4 regions of the Microbulbifer sp. ABF4_143 genome follow, and region 1 is predicted to be linked to each of the others. Evidence: predicted binding sites of a transcription regulator. Region 1 holds the regulator's gene; each other region holds the start of a gene.
What was found. The regulator PhoB, encoded in region 1, activates phosphate uptake and scavenging genes when phosphate is short. The targets are predictions, from matches to a motif close to TGTCATAAANNTGTAACA.
Positions count from the first base shown of each region.

Region 2: the regulator PhoB is predicted to act here: its motif matches at 2,666-2,683, upstream of ppk1 (polyphosphate kinase 1).
Region 3: the regulator PhoB is predicted to act here: its motif matches at 1,725-1,742, upstream of ACXAF3_RS09725 (porin).
Region 4: the regulator PhoB is predicted to act here: its motif matches at 2,374-2,391, upstream of ACXAF3_RS15875 (substrate-binding domain-containing protein).

Region 1 is NZ_JBSWWT010000001.1:244,104-248,313, forward strand. It holds gene ACXAF3_RS01115 (DUF938 domain-containing protein) at 1-91, shown strand, start outside; gene ACXAF3_RS01120 (hypothetical protein) at 93-452, shown strand; gene phoR (phosphate regulon sensor histidine kinase PhoR) at 573-1,874, opposite strand; gene phoB (phosphate regulon transcriptional regulator PhoB) at 1,909-2,613, opposite strand; gene ubiA (4-hydroxybenzoate octaprenyltransferase) at 2,704-3,585, opposite strand; gene ACXAF3_RS01140 (chorismate--pyruvate lyase family protein) at 3,609-4,210, opposite strand, start outside.
Region 2 is NZ_JBSWWT010000017.1:47,157-51,366, reverse strand. It holds gene ACXAF3_RS13730 (hypothetical protein) at 1-412, shown strand, start outside; gene ppk1 (polyphosphate kinase 1) at 399-2,459, opposite strand; gene ACXAF3_RS13720 (Ppx/GppA phosphatase family protein) at 2,696-4,162, shown strand.
Region 3 is NZ_JBSWWT010000010.1:59,350-63,559, reverse strand. It holds gene ACXAF3_RS09730 (DNA internalization-related competence protein ComEC/Rec2) at 1-1,567, opposite strand, end outside; gene ACXAF3_RS09725 (porin) at 1,845-2,792, shown strand; gene ACXAF3_RS09720 (bifunctional 2-methylcitrate dehydratase/aconitate hydratase) at 2,872-4,210, opposite strand, start outside.
Region 4 is NZ_JBSWWT010000024.1:7,874-12,083, forward strand. It holds gene ACXAF3_RS15870 (DUF6279 family lipoprotein) at 1-688, opposite strand, end outside; gene ACXAF3_RS15875 (substrate-binding domain-containing protein) at 803-2,116, opposite strand; gene nagK (N-acetylglucosamine kinase) at 2,986-3,933, shown strand; gene nagB-II (glucosamine-6-phosphate deaminase NagB-II) at 3,977-4,210, shown strand, end outside.

The DNA.
Region 1 (4,210 bases):
GCTGGATGCGGGCCTCGCGCGCGAAGAACTGAATGACCTGCCGGCCAACAACCATCTTGTGGTCTGGCGCAGAACAGAGAAGGGGAGCTGAAATGCCCGAGTGGTTTGAAACGACGGTGATTATCGCATTCGCGATCGCGGCGGTGTTTTTCTTTGCCAAATACCGCGAGACGGCCGCGGCGCTACACGAGTGCGAGCGCATGAAGAAGCGCCTGTCCAGCGACCTGGACCGCTACCGGGACATGCCGCGCCTGCGCGCGCTGCGCGATGCCCTGGTGGGCACCGAAGCCCTGCCGGTGGACGACGACGGCCGCGAGCACCTGCTGCTGCGCGACGGCGACCTGCAGCTGCACCACCTGACTCTGCGCCGCCAGTGCAATGCGGTGGGTGAGGGAGAGAAGGTGACCTATACGAAAGGCGGCGAGGAAGTGGTATTGCAGGAGCTGGAGTAAAACGGTTATTTCCATGGTGTAGGAGCGGCCCATGACCGCGATCGGAGTCCGGCAGAATCCGGATAGATCGATCGCGGCCATGGGCCGCTCCTGCAGTGGGGGCAGAATACTCGAAACCGCTCAGGCGGCCGCAGTCGACCCCAGCTTCCTGGTTGGAAAGTGCAGGGTAAAGGTGCTGCCGCGCCCCGGTGTGCTGTCGACGCTCATCTCGGCGCTGTGGCGCAACAGCACGTGTTTGACGATCGCGAGACCGAGACCGGTGCCGCCGCTGTCGCGGGAGCGGCCGGCGTCGACGCGGTAGAAGCGCTCGGTCAGGCGCGGGATATGTATCGGGTCTATGCCGATACCGCTGTCCTTGACCGAGAAGTGGCCGCCGCGGCCGTCCAGCCACCAGCGCAATTGAATCGGCCCGCCGGCGGGGCTGTATTTCACCGCATTCAGGACCAGGTTGGCGAAGGCGCTGTGCAGCTCGCTGGCGTCGCCGGTGATGGTCGCGTCTTTTTCGCAGTCCACGCTGATTTCGTGGCGGCCGCCGCTGAAACTGCGCGCCTCCCGCGCCACGCGCTCCATCAGTTCCCCCACCGCCACCTGTTCGCGCCCGCTGTCGCGCTCCGAGGTCTCCAGGCGCGCGAGCAGCAGCAGATCGTTGACCAGCGCGGTCATGCGCGCCGTCTGCTCGCGCATCTGCGCCAGCGGCCGCTGCCAGCCCCGCGGCGCCTGGCCGCTGCCCTCGAGGGTTTCCAGATAGCCGGCGATCACCGTCAGCGGCGTGCGCAGCTCGTGGGACACATTGGCGACGAAGTCGCGGCGCATCTGCTCCAGATTGTGCAGGCGGGTGACGTCGCGCACTATCACCAGCGCCTCATCCTGGCCGTAGCGGGTCACCTCCAGCTGTAGGGTGCGCGCGTCGTCGCCCGGCGCCGGTAGGGTCAGCGGCTCGCGCGCGCCCTGCTCGCAGCGGTGGAGGTAGCGGACAAAGCCCGGGTCGCGCACGAAGTTGACCAGCGGCTGGCCGGCGTCGCCGGGCTGCAGGCCGAGCAGTTCGCCGGCGGCGGGGTTCCACCAGGCCAGGTTGCCGTCGTCCTCCAGCGCGACTATGCCCTCGCGCAGCGCGCTGGTGCTGTCCTGCACCCGGCGCAGCATCGCGTGTAATTTCTGCTTCTCGCGCCGGTGGCGGCGCTGCATGCGGTAGAAGTCGTCGGAGATCTCGCCCCAGATACCGAAGGCGGTGGGCGCGGGGCCGCGGCGGCCGTTGGCCAGCCAGCGGTTGAAGCGGCTCTGTTGCCACAGAATCCAGCACAGGTAGACCGCCAGCGCGAGGATCAGCGCCAGTGGCCAGTTACCGGTGGAGAAGCCGAAGATGGTGCAGCCGAGGGCGATAACTACAAAGCGCGAGAATTCGCCAATACTGCGATCCAGCATAGTGATGTCGTCTTATGCGGTGTTGCGCGCTAGCTTACACTTTTTCCGCGGTCTGCACAGAAAAGCGGTAGCCGGTGCCGCGCACCGTCTGTATATAGCGGTCGTGACCGTCCACCGCCAGCGCCTTACGCAGGCGGCGGATATGCACGTCCACGGTGCGCTCCTCCACATAGACGTTGCCGCCCCAGACGTGGTCCAGCAGCTGGGTGCGGGTGTAGGCGCGCTCCTGGTGGGAGAGGAAGAAGGTCAGCAGGCGGAATTCGGTCGGTCCCATCTCCACCGGCTGGCCGTTGATGGTGACGCGGTGGCTGAGGGGGTCCAGCACCAGGCCGCCGGCGGTCAGCGGCTCCTCCGGCGTGGCGGGGCCCGCGCGGCGCAGCACCGCCTTCAGGCGCGCGACCAGCTCGCGCGGCGAGAAGGGCTTGGTGATGTAGTCGTCGGCACCCGTCTCCAGGCCCTTGATCTTGTGGTCTTCCTCGCCCTTGGCGGTCAGCATGATGATCGGCAGTGCCGCGGTCAGCTCGTCGCGCTTCAGGCGCCGCGCCAGCTCCACGCCGGACACGTCCGGCAGCATCCAGTCCAGCAGTATCAGATCCGGCTTCTCGTCGATGACCAGCGCGTGGGCCTCCTGCGCATTCTCCGCCTCGATACAGCGGTAGTCCGCCATCTCCAGCGCCACGCGCAGCATATCGCGCACCGCGGCCTCGTCGTCGACTATCAGGATCGTTTTACTGTGCATCTGGCTGCCATACCCTAAATTCCTGTCGGACATTTAACGGCATTTTTGTGACAAATATATGACGAACGCCAGCCTATCCCAAACGGCAGCTCAACTGAGCAGATAGTGGAAGAAAATTCCTGCAAATAGCGCCGCGCCGACCCAGTTGTTATTCAGGAAGGCCCGAAAGCAGGCATCGCGTTCGCGTTCGCGCACCAGCCACTGCTGGTAGGCGAAGAGCGCGGCGGCGGCGCCCAGCCCGGCGTAGAAGGCCGCGCCCAGCTCGAAGCGCTGGCCGACCAGCAGCAGCGCGAACAGTGTCAGCAGCTGCAGGGCGCCGGTCATGGCCCTGTCCAGCTCGCCGAAGAGTATCGCGGTGGATTTGACGCCTATCTTCAGGTCGTCGTCCCTGTCCACCATCGCGTAGAAGGTGTCGTAGCAGACGGTCCACAGCAGGTTCGCTGTGTACAGCAGCCAGGCCTGCGGCGGCACCTCGCCGGTCGCGGCGGCGAAGGCCATCGGAATGCCCATGCTGAAGGCGGCACCGAGCACCAGCTGCGGCAGGTGGGTGTAGCGCTTTGCGAACGGATAGCAAAAGGCCAGTGCCAGCGCCGCCAGCGACAGCAGAATGGTCAGCCGGTTGGTGGTCAGCACCAGGGCGAAGGCGGCCAGGCTGAGACCGGCGAAGAGCACCAGGGCGCCGCGCGGGCTGACGCTGCCGGTGGCCAGCGGCCGCGCCGCGGTGCGCCTGACGTGGCCGTCGATCTCGCGGTCGGCGAAGTCGTTGACGGCGCAGCCGGCGGCGCGCATCAGCAGCACACCGAGGGTGAAGACTGCGAACAGGTGCAGGCCCGGCCAGCCGCCGGCGGCCAGCCACAGCGCCCACCAGGTGGGCCACAGCAGCAGCAGCGAGCCTATGGGTCTGTCGAAGCGCGCCAGCTGCCAGTAGGGCAGTGCGGCGGGCCAGCGCTGGGATATCTGTTGGCTGATCACAGGGTTTTCTCCGTATTCTGCCGTTATTCTGTCTCGACGGCGGCTTCGGCCTTGGCCTGCGGCGGCCGCTCGGGCCGGAAGGCGCTGAGGAAAGTCTCGGCGACCAGCAGCGGCTTCTCCCGCAGCCAGAAGGTGGAGCGACGCCCCCAGGCGCTGTCCCCCTCGCCGGCCAGTTCGCGCAGCTGGCAGCGCGGGTTGCGCTGCAGCTGGTTCAGCACGATCGGGCCGCGGCGGATATCCGGCTCGCTGAACAGCAGCTCCCCCAGCGGGCGGCTGTCGAGGCTGCGCAGGTAGCGGGATCTGCCCTGCAGGCAGCGCTCCGGCAGCACGCTGCGGGCGTAGATCCACGGCTGCCCGCAGCCGTAGAGCAGCACCTCGCGCACCAGCGCGCGGCTGCGGTCGCGCAGGTTCAGCTCGCGGCGCTCCTCCAGGCGCGGCTGTTGCCAGCGCTGGCTCAGCACCTGCACGCGAAAGTCGCCGCCGGAGAGCTGCTTCAGCGCCGCGGTCAGGGATCCGGGGTGCAGCAGCCACGGCAGCAGCGCCGCCGGCGGCTGGCGGTGCAGGGATTCCAGCGGCTGCGCCAGCCAGTCGCCGCTCGGCTCGAATGGGGATTCAAATGGGGACG
Region 2 (4,210 bases), on a different contig from region 1:
GAAGCCGGGGGAGGGAAAGGCGCGACCCCACGCCCGCGTGGCGGCGAAAAAACACACCGTCAGCTGCAGCACACCGGCGCGGGGCTTCCGCCGGATCAAGTTCGACGACCTCTATACTTTTACCGACGACTCCGAACAGCCATTTCGCGAAGCCGACAACGCGCCGGCGCAGTACGACGTCAGCGCCTATGTGTGGGGCTTCGACAACTGCATGCAGGCCGGCACCTGCGAGGGCGGCGACCACTACTGGCTGATCAGCCGCGGCCCGGGCAGGGACTTCACCACCTGGGTGGTCACCCCCCAGTACCCGCGCATCACCATCCAGTCCACCTGCCGCGAACAGCTGAAGGTCGGCGAGCGCTACCGCTTCTCCTTCAGCCGCGGCAAGCTGGTGGGTTTCAGCCGCCGCTGACTGCGTTACTCTGCCGTTTCAGATATCGGTAAATTGCGTCCTGCGCACGGCAGCCCTTATCGGTGTTGCTGGCAATGCGCGTGTTGCTCTGCTCCGCATCCAGCACCCGCGCCTTCTGGTTGTCGCTCCACTGCAACTCCATGATTTTCTTCACCACCTTGCGGTGTTCCTCGTCGAGAATCGGAAAGGTCACCTCGACGCGGTGGTCCAGGTTGCGGGTCATCAGGTCCGCCGATGACATCCATACCAGCTCATTGCCGCCGTTGTGAAACATATAGACACGGGCGTGTTCCAGATACTTGTCAACCAGGCTGATCGCCTGGATATTTTCCGACAGCCCCGGCGTCTCGCATACCAGTGCGCACATGCTGCGCACTATGATGCGCACCTGCACGCCGGCGGCGCCGGCGCGATACAGGCGCTCGATCAGTTCGCTGTCCACCAGATTATTGCACTTGAAAAACAGCGCCGCCTGTTCGCCGGCTTCGGCCGCGGCAATCTCCCGGTCTATGGCGTCCAGCAGCGTCGGGCGGTTGCTGTAGGGGGACACGGCTATGTGCCGGTACTCGGGCCGCAAGTGGGTGTACTGGATAAACTCGAACACGTCGTAGACATCCCGCCCCAGTGCCTGGTCGCTGGTGAGCAGACTGAAATCGCAGTAGACGCGGGCGGTGCTCTCGTTGAAATTACCAGTGCCCAGGTGGCTGTAGAACCTGTTCTCGCCACCCTCCCTGCGCACGATGGAAATCAGCTTGCAGTGCACCTTGAGCCCGGGCACGCCGTAGATCACATGCACGCCGGCGTCGCGCAGCTCGTTGGACCAGTGGATATTGGCCAGCTCGTCGAAACGCGCCTGCAGCTCCACCACCGCGATCACTTTCTTGTGGTTGCGCACCGCATTGACCAGCGCCGCCACCACGCGGGAATTCCTCGCCACCCGGTAGAGGGTAATGCGTATTTCCGAAACCTGCGGATCTATGGCGGCGGAAATCAGCAGGTTGGTGATCGCGCGGAAATCGTGATACGGGTAGTAGTAGAGCTGATCGCGCCCGCGCAGCAGGTCGAAAATGCTCTGGTCTTCCGGCAGCGTCGGCAGTGGGTTCAGGGGCTTGTAGCAGTGGCGTGCCGACTCGGCAGGAAATCCCATAAAGTCCTTGGAATTGTGGTAGCGGCCGCCGGGGGTGAAACTGTCGTAGCGACCCATCTTCAGTTTTTTCTTTAGCAGCTTCAGCAATGCCCCCGGCATCTGCGCGTCGTAGGCCATCCGTACCGGCTCCGCCTGCTTGCGCTTTTTCAGCGATTTGGCCACCCGGTCGACGATGTTCTGGGTGACGTGCTCCCCCAGCTCCAGCTCCGCATCGCGGCTGATCTTGAACATATAGGCCTCGGCCTGTTCGATCGGCAGCACATAGCGGAACACCTCCACCAGACAGGCGCGGATGATATTGTCGAGGACGATATAGACTTTCTCGTGTTTACCCTGGCGCGGCGGTATCACCACGAAGCGCGACAGGGTGTCGGTGGGGATCTCCATGGCCGCGAAGCGCTCCGAGCCGTCCACAAGCCTCAGGTGAATCGCAAAGTAAATGCTCGCTTCATTCAGAAGCGGCATGGTATCCCGGTCGTCGATGAAAAAGGGCTCCAGCTCCGGCAGCACCTCGCGGTGGAAGTAGTCCACCACGAAGGCGCGCTGCTTTTCGCACAGCTGGGTTTCGTTGACCAGGTGGATATGGTGTTTGGCCAGATCCAACAGTACCTTGCTGTAGGCGGCACGGGAGCGGCGCTGCAACCTGAGCACCTTTTCGTTGATGCTGGCCAGCAGCTCCGAAAACTGCTTTTTCTGCTCCGCACCCTTGGCGAATGTGGCCAGGCGTCGCACGTCCGCCACACGCACCCGGTAGAATTCATCCAGGTTGTTGGAAAAGATTCCGAGAAAGCGCACCCGCTCGATAATGGGCACCGTCTCGTCCTCCACTTCCTGCAGGACGCGCTCGTTGAAGGAAAGCCAGCTTAGCTCTTTCGGATATAGGGGCGTATCATTGGGCATGGAGTGACTGCCAGGTCCCTGAGGATCTCCGGGTGGCCGAAATAAAATATTAACCCGGCAACCGAATAGGTTAACGGGTTAATGCGGTACAGGGATGTGCCGCCGCCAGCCGCAGGCTGGCGCGAGCTCGCTAAATACCAGCAGATTCACACATCTGCGCCAGTATTTAACCGCCGGGTTAATAGTAAGGCAGTTTGCTACATTCAGATGACAGTTTTTTGACAAGGAAGCGGATGGTGCCTGACCGAGAACGCTACGCCGCCCTGGACCTGGGCTCCAACAGTTTCCATCTGCTGCTGGCGGAATTCCGCGACCAGCGCATGGTGCGCCTGCATACGGATCGCGCCATGGTGCGGCTGGCCGAGGGTCTGGACGAGGCTCGCAACCTGGATCCGCTTATCGCCGAGCGCGCGCTGGCCTCCCTGCACCGCTTCCGTCCGGTGCTGGCGGAGCTACCGCCAGACCATATCCGCTGCGTCGGCACCAACACCCTGCGCGCCGCCGCCAACGCAGACGGCTTTCTCGAATCCGCCGAAGCCATTCTCGGTGCCCCCATCGAAATCATCAGCGGCATCGAGGAGGCGCGGCTGATCTACAGCGGCGTCATGGCGGCCGCCGACAGCCCGCCGCGGTTGCGCTGCGTGGTGGATATCGGCGGCGGCTCCACCGAGCTGGTACGCGGCCGCGAGGTGCCGCACCGGTTGCAGAGCCTGTATATCGGCTGCGTCTCCTTCAGCAAGCGCTTCTTTGCCGACGGCCTGATCACCAGCAACACCGTCAACCATTTCAACCGCGCCCGCCGCGCCGCCCGCGCCGAGCTGCAGGAACTGCAACACCTGGCTGAAAACGCCGAAGTGATCGGCTGCTCGGGCACTGTCAAGGCGGTGGCGCGGGTGTTGAACGGCGGCGAACTCGCCGACATCCGGCGCGAGGATATCGACCGGCTGGCGGAAAAGGTGGCCGCCGCCAAACACATCGCCGAGCTGGACCTGCCCAACCTGGACGAGGAGCGGCGACCGGTTTTCGCCGCCGGGCTGGCGATACTGCACGCCATCTTCTGCGAACTGGATATCCAGAGCATGCAGGTGTCCCCCTACGCGATCCGCGAGGGTATAGTCCACGACCTGGCCGGGCGGCTGCACGGCGGCGACCGCCGCGCCGACACTGTCGCGGCGATGATGCAGCGCTGGCAGGTGGACGCCGGACAGGCCCGCCGCGTGGGCGACACGGCGCTGGACCTGCTGTACCAACTGCGCCCCGATCCACCCGACGAACAGCAGCAGCGGCTGCGCTGGGCCGCGCAGCTGCACGAAGTCGGCCTGGCGCTGTCCCACAGTAGCTTCCGCAAGCTCGGCGCCTATATGATCGAACACGCGGATCTGGCGGGCTTCGCCAGAAGCGAACAGGAAAACCTGGCGCACCTGCTGCGCAACCAGCGCGGCCGCATCAAACCGCCGCGGGAACACTACGGTTTCCACCCCGATCCGGATCTGCTGCTGTGCCTGCGTCTCGCCTGCATCATGCACCGCGACCGCACCGACCGGGCGCTGAACGGACTGACACTGGCAGCGCGCGACGACGGCTACCGGCTGCGTATCCCGCAGCCCTGGCTGGACCAGAATCCCGCCATCGAGGACCTACTCTACCAGGAGCTGGAACACTGGCGGTCGCAACCGCTGAAGCTGGAACTGGATGCCGTGTGACTCCCCTGCCGAGCGCAAAGGTCCGGGCGGCCCAGCTGCGCACCCGGC
Region 3 (4,210 bases), on a different contig from region 1:
GCAGCAGCGCGCCCAGGGCGGCCAGTATCAGCAGCGGCAGGGTCGGCGGCGCTCCCAGGGTCTGCCAGGAGGGCAAGGCGCCCCGGCCGGCTTCGAGGAAATGCATCAGCAGGTCCAGCTGCCAGGCGGCGAAGTCGATACACCAGCCGCCAGGCGCCGTTCCCGGCAGCAGTGCGCCCAGCATCAGCGGCGGCAGCACCAGGAATCCCAGCCAGGGAATGGCAACCAGGTTCAGCAGTACGCCGCCGGGACTGAAGCCGGAAAAGAACAGCAGCGACGGCAGCAGCAGCGCCACCGCCACCAGCCACTGGCTGCGCAGCAGCCCCAGCCCGCCGTCGATCAGCCGCCGCGCCGGCGGCGGATCGCCGATTCGATCACTCAGCCCCAGGCGACCGCTGAAGCCCAGCAACAGCGCGGCCACCGCGACAAACGACAGCCAGAAGCCGGCGCCGTAAAAGGCCAGCGGCTGCAGCGTCAAAACCAGGGCCAGCGCCAGGGCATAGGCGAGGCCGGCGCCGATTCGCCGCCGCCAGTGCCAAGCCAGCAGCAGCACCCAGGTCATCGCCAGCGCGCGCCGCGCCGACAGGGGCGCACCCGCGAGCAGGGTGTAAACCAGGGCGCCGGCCAGTGCAAACACCAGGGGCAGAGCTCGCGGCGTCGCGCCGGTAGAAAGGCCGATCGAGCGCCCCAGCAGGCGGCCCAGCAGCAGAAAGAAGCCGGCCACCATACCCACGTGCAGACCGGAGATCGCCAGCAGGTGGGCGGTGCCCGTCTCCCGCAGCAGCTGCCGGTCGCCATGGCTCAGGCCGCTCCTGTCCCCCAGCAGCAGCGCGCTGAGCAGCTCCCCCCGGCTCTGCGCGGTTTCCATCAGCCTGTCCCGCAGCCAGTGGCGCAGCGCCGGCAGGCCCGCTTCCCCGCCGAGCCACTGCGGCGGCCGGTCCTGGGGGCGCACATAGCCGGTGGCGTAGACGCCGCGGCGCAACAGCCAGCCCTCGTAGTCGAATCCGTGGGGATTGACGCTGCCGCGGGGGCGCTTCAGGCGCACCGACATCAGCCAGCGGCCGCCGGCGCGCAGCTGCGCGCGCGCCTTGTCATCGATGCGATACCAGGTGAGGTCCAGCAGTTGACCGCGCAGAGCCGGCAGGGGATCGCCACCCCGCTGGCGGGATACCCGCGCGCTGAAGCGCAGGCTGGCGGCGGAGCGGCTGTCGCCGAAAGAGAATTCCGCAGTGCGCAACTGCGGCAGGGAGACCACCTCCAGCTCCAGCAGGAAGTCACCGCCGTGGGCGCCGGGCGGCAGGCGCTGCGCCAGCGCCTGCTGGTTGTGCCACAGGCCCCAGCCGGCGCCGGCAAGCGCCGCGAGCAGCGGCGGCAGCAATCGGGCCCGCGCCGGCAGCAGCAGCGCGCCGGCCAGCAGCGCCGCGCCGAGCCAGGTCAGTGCCGCGAGGGAGGGCAGCCGCGGCAGGCTGCCGACGGCGATTATCGCAAACGCATAGATCCACAGCAGAGCGGCCGGGGAAGCACTCCCCCTCCGTCCAGGCCTCCGCAGCGCCGCCAGCCGCTCCATTCCCCTGCCCCACTCCCTGTGTTCAGGACTCCGTTTTGCCAGAATTGCCGGCCGGGCGCAAAGCCGAATGGCCCGGCGCCGATTGCCGGGCCGGGGCGCAGTCGCGCCCGAATCACACGGCATTAACCGGAAACATTTTATTCAGAAAAGTGACATCTTTAATATGTTTGTAATATTTGCCTCGCAGAATCCGCACCAACTCGAGGGATGGCCATCATGCGAACGACAACGGATGGCCGGACCTGAACCCAAAACCATAAACTGTGCGAGACGACCGATGAAAAAGACCGCTATCTCCCTGGCCATCGCCGCCGTGGTTCCCGCGCTGGCAAGCGCCCAGGAATCCGAAATCGTCGACTTTTACGGCAAGGCCAATGTGGCCTTCCAATCCGCCGACGAGGGCGACGGCGAGACCACCGATATCCGCAGCAATGCCTCCCGCCTGGGCGTCAAGGGCGAACTGCCTTTCGACAACAGCGGTATCAAGGGCATCTACAAGATGGAATACGAGGTGGACATCGACGGTGAGGCCGACGAAACCTTCAAACAGCGCAATATCTACGCCGGCCTCGAGGGCGGCTTCGGCCAGGTGATCGGCGGCAAGTTCGACACCCCGCTGAAAGTTGCGCAGAAGAAGGTCGATCTGTTCAACGACCTGGAAGGTGATATCAAAAGCATCATCACCAAGAGCGACAATCGCGAGTCCAACAACCTGCAGTACACCACCCCGTCCTTCGGCGGCTTCAAGGCCTCCGCGGCCTATATCAGCCACCGCGACGAGGTGATCGGCGTCGACGATCTGGGTCGGGAGATCACCCGCGACAACGGCACTTCCGTGTCCCTGGCCTACGACAACAACGGCTTCTACCTGGCCTACGCCTACGATATGGACGTGGAGGCCAACGACTGGGACGTGCAGCGCATGGTGGCCCAGTACAACATCGGCCCGGTGCAGGTGGGCGCCCTGTTCGAGGAGCAGGAGAAGGCCGACGGCAGCACCCAGGACGGCTGGATGACCTCCGTGGCCTACAAGATCAACCAGTGGACCATGAAGGCCCAGTACGGCCAGTCCGATATCGTCAAGACCGACGGCGAGACTTACAGCCTGGGCCTGGACTACAAGCTGTCCAGCGCCGCCAAGGTATTCGGTTTCTTCACCGACGAGACGGCGGCGGACGATTACGAGCGCAGCTACTTCGGTATCGGTACCGAGCTCAAGTTCTGATCGGATTTGAGCGATACAAAAGAGGCGGCCAGTGGCCGCCTCTTTTTGTTTGGACGAACACAAAGTTCGCCTGCCGGTATCAGATCACAAACAGATCCATAAACTCGTGCACCGGGGTCTGCTCCAACTGCTGCTGATCCCTGCACAGCGCAAAGATCTCCTCACAGCGCCCGGGCGGGAAACGCGTGGCCAGATTGGTTCGGAATTTCTGCTCCAGCAGCGGAATCCCCTCCTTCCTGCGGCGGCGGTGCCCGATCGGGTACTCCACCTCGACCTTGTCCGTCGCCGTTCCGTCCGCGAAAAACACCTGCACCGCATTGGCAATGGAGCGCTTATCCGGGTGCAGATATTCTTTCGAGTAGCGCTTGTCCTCGACCACCTCGATCTTTTTCCGCAGCCGGTCTATTCCCGGGTGTGCCCGGTGAAAGTCGTCCTCATAGTGCTCCGCCACCAGGTCGCCAAACAGCAGCGGCACCGCGGTCATATACTGCAAACAGTGATCCCGGTCGGCGGCATTGGCCAGTGGCCCCTCCTTGGAGATGATGCGGATCGCGGACTCGTGGGTGGTGATCACCACCCGGTCGATGTCATCGATACGGTCTTTGACCTGCGGGTGGAGTATCACCGCCGCCTCGCAGGCGGTCTGGCTGTGAAATTCGGCCGGGAAGGAGATCTTGAACAGGATGTTTTCCATCACATAGCTGCCGTAGGGGCGCTGAAAACGGAAACTGTTTCCGCCGAAACACACATCGTAGAAACCCCACTGCTTCGCCGTCAGCGCACCGGGAATCCCCATCTCGCCGCGCAGTGCGATATCCGCCAGGCGCACCGCGCGCGCCGTGGCGTCCCCGGCGGCCCAGGATTTGCGCGAGCCGGCGTTGGGCGCGTGGCGGTAGGTGCGCAGCGCGCTGCCGTCCACCCAGGCCTGGGACAGCGCCGCCATCACCTGCTCGCGGTTGCCGCCCTTCAGCCTGGTGGCCACCGCGGTGGAGGCCACGCGCACCAGCAGCACATGGTCGAGACCGACGCGGTTGAAGCTGTTCTCCAACGCCAGCACACCCTGGATTTCGTGGGCGCGGATCATCGCGTCCAGCAGATCGCGCATCCGCAGCGGCCGCTTTCCGCTGGCAACATTTTTCTGCGACAGGTAATCCGCCACCGCGAGAATCGCGCCGAGATTGTCGGACGGGTGCCCCCACTCGGCCGCCAGCCAGGTGTCGTTGAAATCCAGCCAGCGCACCAGGCAGCCGATATCCCAGGCCGCCTTGACCGGGTCCAGCCGAAACTGGGTGCCCGGTACCCGCGCGCCGCAGGGCACCAGAGTGCCCTCGACAACCGGCCCCAGGTGTTTGCTGCACTCGGGGAAACGCAGCGCCAGCAGACCGCAGCCCAGGGTGTCCATCAGGCAGTAGCGCGCC
Region 4 (4,210 bases), on a different contig from region 1:
TCAGCATCAGGTCGCGCATCTTTTCCAGGTAGCCGTCCGGCTTGCGGCGCAGCAGGTCGATAAAATGCGCCTGCCAGACCTGCCGCTGTTGGTCGCGCAGCAGCGGGTTGTATTCCACCTGGGCCACCCAGGCGGTGATCAGCTGCTCCTGTTCTTCGCTCAGGGAGCCGAGCCAGCGCTCGCTCTGTCTGCGTATCTGCTTTTTCCTGCGGCGCTGGATTTTTTCCGGTGACTTCTGCCATTTCTGCAGGGATTCCTCGCGCTTTTCGTCCAGGGTCCGCTGCAGCTGGTCTATCTGGACATCGCTCAGGGTTGCGGCCAGCGGCAGCAGCAGGTCGTACAGCTGCACGCTGGCGGTATGCAGAAATTCCTGCAGCCGACCCTCCACCGATTCCAGCTCCAGCTGCTGCAGCTGGCCCTGTTCGACCCGGTCTGCAAGCCGTTCCAGATAATCGGCGTAATGGGGTAGCTGGGTCTGGCGGTGCCAGGCGTGGAAACTGTCCAGGGCGGCCTTGAGCTGAGCCTTCTGTGCGCCGCTGAAATCCACATAGTCGTCGATCTGCCAGCGCATCCAGCGGTCCAGGTGGGTGTAGGCGAACTGGATGCTGGAGCAGCTGGCGAACAGCAGCAGTGTGGAAACCAGCGCCGCCGCGCCCAGTATCCGTCTCAGAGGTTCCGCCGTCGCCATCCGTCCTTCCCTGTGAAATCCGGCCGCCAAACTATGACGGGCCAATTCTCACTATAGACAAGGGCCGAGGGAACCTATGAAAGCCAGAGAGGCTGTGGAGTGATTCAGAGGTTCCTAGTTTATCCACACCTCGACGCGGCTGTTTTTGACCGGCGCCCGTTCCCGGTCGGCGGTCAGCGGGGCGAAGGCGCCGAGGGCGAGAATGCGGCTGTCGCCCAACTGGTGCTCCCGCAGCAGCGCGCCCTGTACCTTGAGGGCGCGAAAGCGGGAGATGATATCGGAGATATTGCTGTTGGACTTCCGGTCGGAGAAGCCCACCAGGGTCAGGTTCAGGTCCCGCTCCGACGTCGCGACAAAGGCCTTCAGGCGGCGCAGATCCTTGAGCGCGCGGCTGTCCAGCTCCGAGCTGCCGTCGGCGAAGCGGAAGGAGATGCTGAGCCGCTCCCCCCTCTCCATCAGTTCCCGGTAGGCCTGCGGCGCGTTGGGGTAGGGGGCCATCTTGAGTGTCACCGGCGTCAGGTTGATAAAGCCGGATTCGGCCACCAGCTGCTGCCCCTGCGGCGACTCGACGAAGTGCAGGAAGGCGTCCACATGGGGCTTGTAGCGGCCGGGATTCTTGTACAGGTACAGCCGCCGTGTCAGCGGGAAGTCCTCGGTGGCGATAATGCCGCGGTCCGGTACCACGGCGGCCAGATCGCCGGCCTTGATCGCGACCTTTTTCACGCCTTCGGCATCGGCGAAGGGCAGGTAGCCGATGGCGCCCGCCTGGCGCTGTACTATGTGGCGGGTCTCGGCGTTGCCGGAGACTTCGTAGACGCGGGCGCGGGGTGCCGGCGGCAGGCCGGTGCCGAATACTTCTTCGTCGAACGTGGCCCGGGTGCCGGATTCACCGTCCCGGTGCAGCGGCCGTATCGGCAGGTCGGCGCCGCCGAGTTCCGCCCAGTTCACTATCTCGCCGCTGTAGATCTGCCGCAGCTGCGCCAGCGTGAGTTGGGTGATCGGGTTGCTTGGGTGCACCGCCACGACCAGGGCGTCCAGGCCGATCACATGCTCCGCCTCGGCGCCGGAGAGGTCGCCGAAGCGCGCCAGCAGCTTCACCTCCTTCTGTTTGACCCGGCGTGAGGCCATGGCGATATCGGCGCTGTCGTTGTCCAGGGCCTTGAAGCCGGTGCTGGAGCCGAGGGCGACAATGGGGACCTCCACCGGCTGGCCCTCCAGCCGGGCGCTGATCCAGTGGCGCTCGCCGGCGCTGCGCTGCGCGATATCGCTGGCGTCGAGACTTTGCAGGTAGCCTTTCACCAGCAGCGGCGCCAGCTCGGCGCCGACGGTATTGGATCCGGTCAGGCGGAAGAGTGTTTTGGTTTCCGCCGCCTGGGCCGGCAGGCCCAACAATTGGCAACACAGAAGCGCAATCAACAAAGCGCGCATGGATAAGCCCCCATTTCGATAACCTTGTATTTGATGATCGCCCGCAAAATACCGGCGCAGATGCACGGATCTGCCGCCATTTCACGGGATCGCGCCGGCCTGTGACCGGTCGCGCGGTTGTGTATTGGTGTTTTTTGCAACGAACCTGGTCGCTGTCATAGTCGGAGTGCCGCGGGCTGCAGTGATGTCGCTTGCGGAAGGCGAGTTCGCAGAGTGTGGACGGCGCCATTCTGGGTGGGGGCTTTATCGCAAATAAATATGACAAAAATATTTCAGTGGGACCGCGGAGTCGGGGTCTCGGGTCGCCGACGCCCTTGCCAGCCGCCGGGCGGGGCCCGGGGCGTCGGTGGGCGAAATGCGAATCCGCCTATATACTTTGTGTCGTCACAGGTTAGTTGTGTGTTTTTTGGGCAGCTGTGCCCGCCGGTCCTTCCACTGGCATTTTTTTGGAAAATGAGATGACAACGCTGTCATTTCTGGTGTAGTATTCCTCCCATATTGGCACTGGCGCCCTCTGGCGCCGGCCGGTTTCCCGGGGGAAATCTAGGGAACCTCTGAATAATTCCGCGATACCTCTGGCTTGCAGAGCGGTTCACAATCAAGGCGCGGCTTCGCAGGAATGTCTAGACCTTTCAAGAAGCCGCAACGCAGGGTGTGGATCGCTCTGCAAGCCCCGCAGGGCGGGCCCTGAAGGCCGCATCTGCGGCGTTGCAGCTCTTGCAAAGGGCCGGACCATTCGCGGCGAGCTGCGCCTAACAGCAGCTGCAGCCTTCAGGGCCCGCAGAGGCATTGCGGAATTATTCAGAGGTTCCCTAGTGGGAAGCTCGGTAAAGACACATAACAATACAAAATCTTAGAGGCCGGTACAGATGGTTGCTTTGAGAGACAGGGATACACTTTTTATTGGTATCGACGGCGGCGGCAGCAAGTGCCGGGCCGCTATCGTGGACGCGGGCGGTCGCGTCCTCGGTACCGGTGTTGCCGGACCTGCCAACCCACTGCACGGCTATGCCCAGACCATCGACTCCATAGTGCGCTCCGCCGCCCTGGCCCTGGCTGACGCCAAACTGCCCCCGGAGACCCTGGGTGAGCTGGTGGCCGGCGCCGGCCTCGCCGGCGTCAATATGCCGAGCCTCTACAGTGAAATGGCCTCCTGGGCCCATCCCTTCAAGAAGCTGTACCTCACCACCGACCAGCACTCCGCCTGTCTCGGCGCCCATCGCGGCGGCGACGGCGCCGTCATCATCGCCGGCACAGGCTCCTGCGGTTACGCCTGGGTCGAAGGTCGCAGCAAGCTGATCGGCGGCCACGGCTTCCCCCACGGGGACAAGGGCAGCGGCGCCTGGATGGGTATGGAGGCGGTCAAGTATGTGCTGATGGCCCTGGATGGCCTGGCCGAGGATTCCCGCCTCAAGGGGGAGGTGTTGAAGGCCCTGGACGCCGGGGATGCCAACGAGGTGTTCGAGAAGATCGGCGGCAAGTCCTCCAGCCACTATGCGCGTCTGGCGGTGCCGGTGATCGAGTGCGCCGAGGCCGGCGACCCGGTGGCGGTGGCCATAGTGCGCGACGGCGCGGCCTATATCAGCGACCTGGCGGACAAGCTGATGGAGCTGAAGCCGCCGCGCCTGTCGATGATCGGCGGCCTGGCGCCGCGCCTGCGCGCCTGGCTGGCGCCCCATGTGGTGGAGCGCCTGGCGGAGCCGCTGGATGCGCCGGAGATCGGCTGTGTCTACTTCGCCCAGCAGTCCCTGGCGCGCGAGGCCGGCGAAACCGGCCCGGCCGCTCAGGAAGCCGATTCAAAAGCCCTGTTCGGGTAAGGCCCGCAGGGGCGCCCGCTTGGAAAATGGAACCCGAGATTTTATGACTGCAGTAACTCCCGCCGAGGCAACACAGGTAGATAGCGGTATGGCCACCACCGTGATGGAAAGCGAAGCCCGCGAGGCCCCCGAGCGCATCGCCGAGCAATTGCAGAGCAACGCCGACACCATGGCCCAGTTGGGCGAGCGCCTGCGCCGCGAACCGCCCAGGTTTGTGATGATCGTAGGGCGCGGCTCCTCCGACCACGCCGGCGTCTTCGCCAAATATCTGATCGAG